3 linked regions of the Chitinimonas arctica genome follow. The protein of the gene in region 1 interacts with the protein of each later gene in a pairwise test. Links are inferred from orthologs where the notes say so. Each region holds a gene or a part of one and is shown in the gene's direction. Other genes may lie near its edges.

Evidence for each region.
Region 2: the proteins of glnK (region 1) and FNU76_RS01070 interact in binary tests that used the Escherichia coli proteins (3 or more experiments, as listed by UniProt). The link is inferred for Chitinimonas arctica from one-to-one orthologs.
Region 3: the proteins of glnK (region 1) and glnL interact in binary tests that used the Escherichia coli proteins (3 or more experiments, as listed by UniProt). The link is inferred for Chitinimonas arctica from one-to-one orthologs.

Annotation. Positions count from the first base shown.
Region 1 is NZ_CP041730.1:2,546,295-2,550,182, forward strand. Bases 495-3,276 are described here. They hold glnK (P-II family nitrogen regulator), read left to right. Parts: upstream 495-1,607; coding sequence 1,608-1,946; downstream 1,947-3,276. Other genes in these bases: pip (prolyl aminopeptidase), read left to right, coding at 495-994; FNU76_RS11535 (accessory factor UbiK family protein), read right to left, coding at 1,097-1,366; amt (ammonium transporter), read left to right, coding at 1,968-3,276. In the rest of the region: FNU76_RS11525 (sulfite exporter TauE/SafE family protein), read left to right, coding at 1-35; more of pip, read left to right, coding at 38-494; more of amt, read left to right, coding at 3,277-3,482; purE (5-(carboxyamino)imidazole ribonucleotide mutase), read left to right, coding at 3,672-3,888. UniProt on the Escherichia coli protein: Involved in the regulation of nitrogen metabolism. Regulates the activity of its targets by protein-protein interaction in response to the nitrogen status of the cell.
Region 2 is NZ_CP041730.1:230,267-234,470, forward strand. The notes cover bases 631-3,728. They hold FNU76_RS01070 ([protein-PII] uridylyltransferase), read left to right. Parts: upstream 631-947; coding sequence 948-3,509; downstream 3,510-3,728. Other genes in these bases: FNU76_RS01065 (GNAT family N-acetyltransferase), read left to right, coding at 631-865; FNU76_RS01075 (PAS domain S-box protein), read left to right, coding at 3,515-3,728. In the rest of the region: map (type I methionyl aminopeptidase), read left to right, coding at 1-152; more of FNU76_RS01065, read left to right, coding at 401-630; more of FNU76_RS01075, read left to right, coding at 3,729-4,204.
Region 3 is NZ_CP041730.1:2,777,715-2,781,812, forward strand. What follows is about bases 319-3,310. They hold glnL (nitrogen regulation protein NR(II)), read left to right. Parts: upstream 319-1,278; coding sequence 1,279-2,343; downstream 2,344-3,310. Other genes in these bases: FNU76_RS12550 (hypothetical protein), read left to right, coding at 551-856; ntrC (nitrogen regulation protein NR(I)), read left to right, coding at 2,357-3,310. Also shown: more of ntrC, read left to right, coding at 3,311-3,760; FNU76_RS12565 (hypothetical protein), read right to left, coding at 3,786-4,098.

The DNA of each region.
Region 1 (3,888 bases):
CCAGCCGCATGCTTTTTGGACTTCTGAGCCTATGACCATGACCGAACGAAGCACACTCTACCCCGCCATAGACGTCAATCGCAGCGGCATGCTGCCCTTGGACGCTGTCCATACGATGTATTGGGAGGAATCGGGCAACCCGAACGGGGTGCCGGTACTGTTTCTGCATGGCGGGCCGGGTTCGGGCGCCAGCCCCAAGCACCGGCAGTTCTTCGATCCGGACTTCTACCGCATCGTGATCTTCGACCAGCGCGGCGCCGGCCGTTCCACGCCGGTGGGCGAGATGGGCGCCAACACGACCCAGCATCTCATCGCCGATATCGAGCTGCTGCGCGAAATGCTGGGCATCTCGCAATGGATGGTGTTCGGCGGCTCCTGGGGCTCGACCCTGGCGCTGGCCTACGGCGAGGCCCACCCGGAGCGTTGCCTGGCCTTCGTCCTGCGCGGTATTTTCCTGTGCCGCAGCTGGGAAATCGATTGGTTCATGCGCGGCATGCGCCAGTTCTTTCCGGAAGCCTGGTCGCGTTTCGCCGACTATCTTCCGGCAGATGAGCGCGACGACCTGTTGGGTAACTACCATAAGCGCCTGAACGATGGCGACCGTGCCGTCCATATGCCGGCTGCCCGCATCTGGAGCGTCTACGAGGGCGAATGCGCCACGCTCTTCCCCGATCCCGCCGTCCAGGCCAATTACGGCAATGACAATGTGGCCTTGGGCGTCGGCCGTATCGAAGCGCATTATTTCGTCAACCGCATCTTCCTGCCGGAAAACGCCTTGCTGGCGAATGTGGGCCGGATTTCGCACCTGCCCATGATCACCATCCAGGGCCGTTACGATGTGCTCTGTCCGCCCTTGTCGGCTTGGGAGCTGCACCAGGCCTGGCCTGGCTCGCAACTGGAAATCGTCCAGGATGCCGGCCATTCGGCTTGGGAGCCGGGCATTTGCCGCGAGCTGGTGCGCGCCTGCGAAGCCATGAAGTCGCGCCTGGCTTAAAGACATCCGGCCTGCAGTCCGACAGCGTCATACCGGCGAACGCCGGTATGACGCTAAAGTTATTTTCCTTACCGGCGAAATCCGCTTTCCCGGCCAGCTTCCTTAAAAATCATCCTGCGGATTATCGTCCGCCACGGCGATCTTGCGGCTTTCCAAGGCGGCGATCCGCGCTTCCAGGCCGGTAAGCAATTCGCGCGTCTTGGCCAGCACGGCCTGCTGTACTTCGAATTCCTCGCGCGTCACCAGATCCAGCTTGGCGAAACCGGCGGTCAAAACCGCACGGACATTCTTCTCTATATCGCGGGCCGGGCCGGCGGCCAGCACCTCGGACAATTTGCCGCTCACTTCGTCGAACAGGCGTTGGGCAAGCATGGGTGACTCCTGGAAGCATCAATTTAATTCCAGCCAGTCTAACAAATCGCGTCGAGAAGTGCGTCTCGCACCATGGGCAAGCGACTGCGGTACTCGACGCACCAAAGCGGTGCGGTCCGCCAGTCACGGCGTCAGTATATCCATGCAAGCTATTGATCCGTAAAGAAATATAAAGATGGCACGACCCATGCTAATGCTAGTCCCATAGGCAGTTCTCTGGTTCTTACCATTAGGAGCGAAGATGAAGTTCGTTAGCGCCATCATCAAGCCGTTCAAGCTTGACGAGGTCCGGGAAGCGTTGTCCGCCATTGGCGTGCAAGGCGTGACCGTGACCGAGGTCAAGGGATTCGGCCGTCAAAAGGGCCACACCGAGCTGTATCGCGGCGCGGAGTATGTGGTTGATTTCCTGCCCAAGGTAAAGCTGGAGATCGCCATCAAGGACGATCTGCTGGAGCAGGTGATCGAAGCCATCGAGAAGGCAGCCAATACCGGCAAGATCGGCGACGGCAAGGTCTTTGTCTTCGATCTCGAACAAGTGATCCGTATCCGTACCGGCGAAACCGGCGCGGACGCGCTGTAAACCGGTCAGGGAGCAGAGAACATGAGAAAACTCCTTAGCGCATTGGCTTTGGCCGGCGCCATGAGCCTGGGCATCGCCTGGGCCGAAGAAGTCGCGACCCCACCGGCAGCGACCGTGGTTGCCGCGCCGGCCGTTGCCGCGCCGGCCACGGTCGCAGCTCCGGCTGCCGAAGCGCCATCTGCGGTGGTGGCGCCTGCACCGGCTGCCGCAGCGGGGGCTGCCCCAACCATCAACAAGGGCGACAACGCGTGGTTGTTCGTGGCCACCGCCTTTGTGATCCTGATGTCCATTCCCGGCCTCGCCCTCTTCTACGGTGGCCTGGTGCGCTCCAAGAACATGCTTAGCCTGCTGATGCAGGTGTTCGTGGTGTTCTCGCTGATCTCGGTGCTGTGGGTGGTCTACGGCTACAGCGTGGCGTTCACCGAGGGGAATGCCTTCTTCGGCTCGTTCTCCAAGCTGTTCCTGAAAGGCGTGACGCCCGATTCCATGGCGGCGACCTTCTCCAAGGGCGTAGCGGTCTCGGAGTTCATCTATATCGTGTTCCAGGGCGCCTTCGCCGCCATTACCTGCGGCCTGATCCTGGGCGCCTTCGCCGAGCGCGCCCGCTTCGCCGCGGTGCTGGCCTTCGTGGTGATCTGGTTCAGCTTCAGCTACCTGCCCATGGCGCATATGGTCTGGTACTGGACCGGTCCGGATGCCTATACCTCGCAAGCGGCGGCCGATGCTGCCACCGCGACCGCCGGCTGGCTGTTCCAGAAAGGCGCGCTCGATTTCGCCGGTGGCACGGTGGTGCATATCAACGCCGCGGTGGCCGGCCTGGTCGGCGCCTACTTCGTCGGCAAGCGGGTGGGCTACGGCAAGGAGGCCATGACGCCGCATAGCTTGACCATGACCATGATCGGTACCTCGCTACTGTGGTTCGGCTGGTTCGGCTTCAACGCCGGCTCGGCCCTGGAAGCCAACGGCGTCGCCGCGCTGGCCTTTATCAATACCTGGGTGGCGACCGCCGTCGCGGCCTTGGCCTGGATGACGGTGGAGTGGGCCTGGAAGGGCCGCCCCTCGATGCTGGGCGCGGCCTCCGGCGCGGTGGCCGGCCTGGTGGCCATAACCCCGGCCTGCGGCTTTGTCGGTATCGGCGGCGCCATGGCTATCGGCGGCCTGGCCGGCGTGGTCTGTCTGTGGGGCGTGCATGGCCTGAAGCGCCTGCTGGGAGCGGACGATGCGCTGGATGTGTTCGGCGTGCACGGCGTCGGCGGTATCCTGGGCGCCATCCTGACGGGCGTGTTCGCCTCGCCGGATCTGGGCGGGACCGGCATCTGGGACAATGTGGCCAACAAGGCGGCCGAGGGCTATTCCATCGCTTCGCAAGTCTGGATCCAGACGCAAGGCGTGTTGGTCACGGTGCTGCTGTCCGCCTGTGTATCCGCTATCGCCTTCAAGCTGGTCGATCTGGTTATCGGCCTGCGCGTGGCCGAGGACGAAGAGCGCGAAGGTCTGGACCTGACCAGCCACGGTGAAAAGGCATATAACCTATAGAGCGCTATGGCAACACGCTGGGAAGGTCGGAAATCCAGCATCCGCGCGGCCCGTCGAAAGACGGGCCGTTTTGCTTTGAGATAGCCAGTCGAACCGTATAACGCTAAAACACAAAAGGAAGTGTCTTTGATGTTTTGGCACAGGGCCGATTTTCTGTAAAATCCATTTTTTGAAACAGGGGATTACCCGATGGTTCAGATCGGCCTCGTAATGGGCAGCAATTCCGACTGGGAAGTCATGCAACATGCGGCCCAGCAGTTGAAGGCATTCGGCATCGCCTTTGAAGCGCGGGTGGTATCGGCGCACCGTACGCCGGACCTGCTGTTCGAGTATGGCGAGAGCGCCGAGGCGCGTGGCCTGAAGGCCATCATCGCCGGCGCGGGCGGCGCGGCCCATCTGCCGGGTA
Region 2 (4,204 bases), 2.3 Mb from region 1 along the record:
CCGACGGCTGGACCATCACCACCAAGGACCGGTCGCTGTCCGCCCAGTGGGAACATACCATCCTGGTCACGGAAAACGGCTATGAGGTCTTGACCCAATCGGCCGGCACCCCCGCCAAGCCGGCGCTGGAAGCGCATATGCACACGGCCTGACCGCCCCTCTGGCACTTAACGAGCGCAAGCGAGGCTCCCTCGCGGCGGCGAGGGCGGGGGGAGTTGGATTAAATCAAGCGAGGAGCGGCTGATTTGTCCCTGTGGCTTAACGCCCGGCTTTGCCGGGTGGTGAGTTGCAGTTTGAGTAAGCGCAATGGTTCAGTGCGTCCTCTTGCCGTGCGCTGGAAGCAGGCACGCGGTAAGCTTGGACCATTGCCGGCGCAACGGCTATCCGCGGAGTCTCCAGCATGCTGGTACAGATCGATCTTGCCGATACCCTGCTCGCCCTGGAGCTGCTGCAGGTGCAACGCGTGGCCTACCAGCAGGAAGCGGAACTGATCGGCTATCCCGCCTTGCCGCCGCTGCGGGAAACCTTGCCGGAACTGCTCGATTGCGGCGAGACCGTGCTGGGCTGGCGGGTGGATGGCGAGCTACGCGGTGCCGTGGGTTATCTGGCGCAAGCCGGACAAGCGGATATCTGCCGCCTGGTGGTGGCACCCGCCTGGCAGCGCCAGGGTATCGCCCGCCAGCTATTGCAGGCCTTGATAGACAACGACGAATACGCCGCAATCACCGTCACCACGGCAGCAGCCAATCTGCCGGCATTGGCCTTGTACCGGGAAATGGGCTTTTTACCCTCCACCCCATTTACCACCCCGGATGGACTGGCCCTGGTGCGATTGCAGCGTGGCCCGGCGCCAGACCGGTGCTGACGCGCCCCCCACTAAATACAGTACTTCCCTATCTACCGGCAAAGCGGTAAAGATAGTAGCTGTCCCTCCAGAGCTGGCCGCCATGAACGCTTCACTTCCCATCCCGGATCTGCGCCGGCAGTTGCAAAGCGCGCGAGCCTTGCTGCATCACGACTATCACGACCCCGAACGGGCAGCCGAGCTGGTGGAGGCCGATGCCCGCCTGGTCGATCATTTCCTGGTCGAGCGCTGGCGCGAACTGGAGATCGACCCGCAGGCCGCCTTGATCGCGGTGGGCGGCTATGGCCGTGGCCAGCTGTTTCCCTGCTCCGATATCGATCTTTTGATCCTGCTGCCCGCGAATGCCGGCAAGCACACCCTGCAGAAAGTGGAAAGCCTGGTCGGCCTGCTGTGGGATCTGGGCCTGGAAGTCGGCCATAGCGTCCGCACGCTCAGCGAGTGCCTGGCGGAAGCGCGCGATATCACCGTCAGCACCACCCTGCTGGAAACCCGTCTTTTGGCCGGTTCCGGCCCCGCCTATGGGGAATTGGTGGAATCGGTATTCGGGCAGCTCGATCAGCGGGCCTTTTTCGAGGCAAAGCTGCTGGAGCAGCAACAGCGCCACGAACGCTACCAGGGCTCGGTCAACAAGCTGGAGCCGAACGTCAAGGAGGCGCCCGGCGGCATGCGCGACCTGCACCTGGTCCTGTGGCTGACCGGTGCCTGCGGCCTGGGCGGCGATTGGGACAGCCTGCATAAATCCGGGGTACTGACCGGCCAGGAACTGCGCAAGCTCAAGCGCGCCGAGAAGATGCTGTGGTCTTTCCGCATCGCCCTGCATCTCACCGCCAATCGCCGCGAGGACCGTATTCTGTTCGACTATCAGAATACCCTGGCCAAACGGTTCGGCTATGTGGACAACGGCGCCGATCGCGCCAGCGAGCAGCTGATGGCGGTCTACTACCGGTCCGCCCGGATTGTCGCGCAGCTGCAGCCCTTGCTGATCCAGGCGGTGCGCCGCAAGCTGTATGGCCGGGCGCGCCTGGAGATCGAGGCCATCAACGAACGTTTCGTCGCCCGCGGCCATCTGCTGGAGATCGCCCACCCCGATGTCTATGAACAAACCCCGTCGGCCATCCTGGAAACCTTCCTGGTGCTGCAGCAGCATCCGCAACTCTCCGGCATAGGTGCCGACACCTTGCGGGCGCTTTGGCATGCCCGGCCACGCATCAATGCTGCCTTCCGCCGCGATCCCGTCAATAAGCGGCTGTTCCTGGAGATTCTTCGCCAGCCCTGGGGCACCACCCGGGTCATGCGGCGGATGAACCAGTACGGGGTGCTGGGACGCTATATTCCGGCCTTCGGCAAGATCGTGGGCCGCATGCAGCACGACCTTTTCCACGTCTACACCGTGGACGAACATATCCTGATGGTGTTGCGCAATCTGCGCCGTTTCGCCACACCGGCTTTCAACCACGAGTACCCGGCCTGCTCGCAGCTGATCGAGGCATTCGAGCGGCCCGAGCTGCTTTACCTGGGCGCCTTGTTCCACGATATCGGCAAGGGCCGCGGTGGCGACCACTCGCAGCTGGGCAAGGTCGATGCCCGCGAGTTCTGCGTCTCGCATGGCCTGGACCGCGAAGACACCGAGATGGTGGCATGGCTGGTGGAACACCATCTGACCATGTCCAGCGTGGCGCAGAAGCAGGATGTCTATGATCCTGAAACGGTGGAAGCCTTCGCCCAGATCGTCCGCAACGAACGCCACCTCAATGCGCTCTATCTGCTGACCGTGGCCGATATCCGCGGCACCAGTCCCAAGGTATGGAACGCCTGGAAGGCAAAGCTGCTGGAAGACCTGTTTCGTGCCACGCGGCGCTACCTCAGCGGCGAAACCCTCAATACCATCGACGCCCTCGATGAGCGCCGGCAGGAAGCAGAGAGCCAGATGCGCCGCCATGGCCTGCGCGACGATGCGCACCGGCCACTTTGGAAGACGCTCGATGCGGTCTATTTCCTGCGCCACGATGCGCCGGAAATTGCCTGGCATGGGCGGATACTGTGGGGTCGCTTCGACAAGGATGAAGTGGTGGTGCGGGCCCGGCCGGCCGAGGCCGACGGCGGCTTGCAGGTGCTGGTCTACTGCCCCGACCGTCCCGACCTGTTCGCCCGCATCTGCGCCTTTTTCGAACGTACCGGCTACAGCATTTTCGACGCCAAGATCTACACCACGCTGAAGGGCTATGCCCTGGACAGTTTCTACGTCCATACCGCCGACGGCCACGATACCGAGTACCGCGACCTGGTAGGCTACATCGAATACGAGCTGGCACAGCTGATCGTGCGCGACGATGCCCTGCCCCCACCCTTGAGCGGACGCGTCAGCCGTGTGCTCAGGCACTTCCCCTTGCCGCCGCAGGTATTGATACGGCAAGACGACAAGCAACGCCTGCATATCCTCTCCCTGGTGGCGGGCGACCGGCCCGGCCTGCTGTCGCGCATCGCCCGCGTGCTGTCGGCCCATGCCATCGCCATCCATTCGGCCAAGATCATGACGCTGGGCGAACGGGCGGAAGATACCTTTACCATTTCCGGGCAGGCGCTGGCCGATCCCAAGTCGCTGGTTCGGCTGGAAGCGGATTTGATGGAAACCTTGCGGCTGTAGCAGCGATGCCGCGCAAGCCCACGCCAGGCGACCATCGGCCGGACGGCCTGGTCGGCTATGCTGAAAGCACTCCCACCGGACTAGGCCTCACTCCCTTGCGGATCCAACACGATATGAACGCAGCACCACCCAGCGCGCTTGCCTCCAGCGCCGCCATTCTCGACATGCCGCTGGTCCTGCGTGAAGGCTTGCCGATGGCGGCTTATGCCTGCGATGCCGATGGCCGTATCCGTTGGTTCAACCGGCGGGCGGCGTCACTATGGGGTCGCGAACCGCTGATACAGGATGGCCGCGAACTGTATTGCGGTGCCTATCAGCTGCTCGACCTTGACGGCAGCTCCTTCGCGCATGACAAACAGCCCATGGCGCAGGTCTTGCGCACCGGCACGGGCAACCATGAGCAGGAAGTCATCGTACAAAGGCAGGACGGTACGCGTGCAGTGGCGCTATTGCAGATCGAGCCGGTATTCGACGAAGGCCAGGTACTGATCGGCGCGATCTGCTGCTGTACCGAAACCACCGCGCGCTACCAGACCTTGCAGGCCCTGCATGAAAACCAGCGCACGCCCAGCGAATTGCTGCAAGCGCTGCCGGCAGCCATCTATACCACCGACGCCAAAGGCTATATCACCTCCTTCAACGCAGCGGCCGTGGCGCTGTGGGGCTGGGAACCGGTCATCGGCAGCAGCCAGTGG
Region 3 (4,098 bases), 230 kb from region 1 along the record:
TTCATAAAAATAGAAAAATTCTGGGGTGGCTATGATTAAACTATTCGTTTGGACTTGTGATGCTTTCATAGGAGGTTCTCCTGCCGATCATGTCTGGATAACTAACTATGACGTTGCCCTTCATCGGTATCCTACCTTGGAAGATGTAGCAGAAGCTGGCCGTTTCAACTGGGTATGTTGGGGCGACTACCGAGTACAAGGTACGCAATTTGCGTCGGTCAATGCTTCGATCGCAATTGCAAGCTGCATTTGTCTGCCTAATGCTAGTTCTAGGCAGGATCCACGAGCCCGAGGAACAGTTTTTAGCTATGGGTTGCATGGGGTTTGCCACCAACTTGCCAATCAAATTCTATGGTCTAGCAACGGTAGGGTTGGTCCGTCGGTCACATCCCCGTTGACGGTGAAAGGTGTTCGTGGGTATGGTTTGACGGAGTTCGCTTACGGAACATATGGGTTCAATAGTAGGGCGTGGGTGCGACGCAGGGATCATTGTGCCTCCCTGGGTGCAGCTGGATCGGTGTGGCATGCGACATCAGGAGGGGCAGCGATAATGGGCTCGACAACGGAAGCCGACGGTTTTGAGCGTGAAGCTAGAGCATTTCTCGGCTCAACCAATCAGAACCAACTCGTGAGCCTGCTTCGGATACGAAGCCATTATCAGGCAGCCTTGCGGGCGTGTGCGCTTCAGGAGAGTGTGACGGCTGAAGTGATAAATGCAGTTCATATCAAGTATTGCGGCCAGGCGTTGCAACTGCTTGGTCCAGAGCTCTTCGAACAACTTTTCGACGTGCCCGCCGATGTTAAGGCTAAGTTGGTTGATCCTGAGATCTTTGCTCGCCAAAAGCTGGCGGCATGACCAATCAGGGTACTTTGCTTGGTACCGAGGCTCATGCTTTGGCAGGCTGAGTAAAACGAATTAAAGCGATTGATGGCTGTTACGAGGGCCCGCGACACCACATTGGCTCTTTGCCTTTCTCTCCTCCCACGCCATAGACCAAGACGGGTGCGCGACCCGCTACTACTCCCAAGGCAACGGGCAATGCGTCGCTCGTTGCCATAGCCGGATTCCTGCCCCTTTCGTTATGCACTATTATGGTGCGCTCATGCGCCAAAAGCAGGCTGGCTTTCTACTCTAGCCGGCTTTCCCCGGCACAAGTACTTGATTGCACAATCCTGGCCCGCTCCTTGCTATGGCATTTGCTAGCCCAGGCCCAGCAGCGTTGCGCCATATTTGAGCCAGGCCAGCCACCGTTCCTCGAACCTTTCATTGTGACCGCCATGTCTCTATCCGCCTTTGCCGGCCTAGATCTGTTGGAAACCGCGGTCATCGTGCTCGATACCGGGCAGGCTGTGCGGCATCTGAATACCGCGGCGGAAGCGCTGTTCGAGCTGTCGGCGCGCGAGACGGTGGGGCGGCCGCTGTCGGCGTGCTTTTCCGAACCGACCGAAATCCTGGCGGCCCTGGCGGCTGCCGAGAAGCAGAACGCCAGCGTGACCGAGCACGATGTAGCGTTGGCACTGCGTCTGGGCAATACCATCCATGTCGGTTTCACGGTCAGGGAAATCGAGGCGCCGGCATTGACCGTGCTGGAATTCCGCCAGACCGACCAGCAACGCAAGATCGCCAACGAAGAGCGGTTGGCTGCTCAGCAGCAGGCCAACCGCCAACTGATCCGCAATCTGGCGCACGAGATCAAGAACCCGCTGGGCGGCATACGCGGTGCGGCGCAATTGCTGAAAAAAGAGCTGCCGGACCCGGCACTGAAGGAATACACCCAGGTGATCGTCGATGAGGCGGACAGGCTGCAAAGCCTGCTGGACCGCCTGCTGACGCCGCATAGCCTGCCGCAGCTGGGCGAGCTGAATATCCATGAAGTGCTGGAACGGGTGCGCAGCGTCCTGCTGGCCGAGTATCCCAATGGCCTGGCGGTCCGGCGCGACTACGACACCAGCGCGCCGGACCTGTACGGCGACAAGGAGCAACTGATCCAGGCGGTACTGAATATCGTCCGCAATGCGGCTCAGGCCATGCATGGCGCCGGGCAGATCGTGCTGAAGACCAGGGTGGCCCGGCAGGTCACGCTCAATCGCCGGCGCTTTCCGCTGGGCTTGATGCTGGAAATCACCGATAACGGTCCCGGCATCCCCGACCATATCCGCGATACGGTGTTCTATCCCCTGGTCTCGGCCCGCCCTGGCGGTACCGGCATCGGCCTGCATCTGGCGCATACCTTTGTCCAGCAGCACAACGGCACGATAGATTTCATCAGCCAGGCTGGCCGGACCAGCTTCACCATCACGCTGCCGCTCAATGGCTGGACGCCGCTGGACGGCGGCAAATAAACGACAAGCGACCATGAAACCTGTCTGGATCATTGATGACGACCGTTCCATCCGCTGGGTATTCGAAAAGGCATTGGGCCGCGAGGACATAAATTTCCGAGCCTTTGCTTCCGCCGCCGAGGCGGTCGAGGCGCTGAAGCGCGAAACGCCCATCGTCGTGGTGAGCGATATCCGCATGCCGGGCGAATCGGGGCTGGACCTGCTGGCCTTGCTGAAGACGCGCTATCCGCGCCTGCCGGTCATCATCATGACCGCGCATTCCGACCTGGAAAGCGCGGTGGCGGCATTCCAGGGCGGGGCCTTCGAGTACCTGCCCAAGCCATTCGACGTGGATCACGCTGTCGACCTGATCAGGCGCGCCATGGAGGAGAGCCTGAAGCAGGAGGTGGTGGAAGCGCCGCAAGAGGCCGCACCGGAAATCCTCGGCCAGGCACCGGCCATGCAAGAGGTGTTCCGCGCCATCGGCCGGCTTAGCCAGAGTGCCGCCACGGTGTTGATTACCGGTGAATCGGGGTCCGGCAAGGAATTGGTCGCCCGGGCGCTGCACCGCCATAGCCCCCGTGCCGACAAGCCTTTCGTGGCCATCAATACCGCCGCCATTCCCAAGGATTTGCTCGAATCCGAGTTGTTCGGGCATGAGCGGGGCTCGTTCACCGGCGCACAGAGTCAACGCACCGGCCGCTTTGAGCAGGCCGAGGGCGGCACGCTGTTTCTCGATGAAATCGGCGATATGCCGCCCGAGCTGCAAACCCGGCTATTGCGGGTGCTGTCGGACGGATTTTTCTACCGGGTGGGGGGACACGCGCCCATCAAGGCCAATGTCCGGGTGATTGCCGCGACCCACCAGGCATTGGAAGCGCGGGTCAAGGCGAACCTGTTTCGCGAAGACCTGTTTCACCGGCTGAATGTAATCCGCTTACGCTTGCCTGCCTTGCAGGAGCGGCGCGAGGATATTCCCTTGCTGGCACGGCATTTTCTTGCCCGATCGGCACGCGAACTGGGCAGCGAGGTCAAACGGCTGAGCGAAGACGCGATGCGTTTGCTGGCGGGATTCGCGTTTCCCGGCAATGTCCGCCAGCTGGAGAATCTCTGCCACTGGATCACGGTGATGGCGCCCGGCCAGACCGTTGGACCAGCCGACCTGCCGCCGGAATTGAAGGAGCAGGACAGCGCGGGCGACAGCCGCGGCGATTGGGCCACCTTGCTGGCGCAGGAAGCCGATAGACGGCTGCGCAACGGCGAACGCGGCTTTATCGAGGCACTGACCCAGCAGTTCGAACGGACCCTGATCCTACGGGCCCTGGCCGCAACCGGGGGCAAGCGCATCGAGGCGGCCGAGCGATTGGGCCTGGGCCGCAATACCCTGACCCGCAAGATCCAGGAGTTGAACCTGGAGCGGGAGATCGGCGGGGAGTGAGTAAAACCGTCGTGCTCCGGTTTGCTTATCCCATCAGCCTGTCTTTTCCGAACTTCTGCTCCAGCAGTTGGCTATGTGCCAGCAACTGGTTCAAGTCGCCGGAAAATACCTCGGCTTGCAAGCCATCCATACCATCGGCCAACAAATGTAGTTGCTCCAGCAGCAGTTGGTGCGGGGTCTTGCCATTGGCGGTGGTGGCCACCCTGGCATAGACCGGCGGCAGGCGCAAATAGGTTTCGATCGTTTGGGGCAGGTGGCGCAGCAAGGTCTGCTTGAGTTGCACGCGGCTGGCCGGATCGACATCGCCGGCCTGTTCCAGGGCCTTGATACGCGGCAAC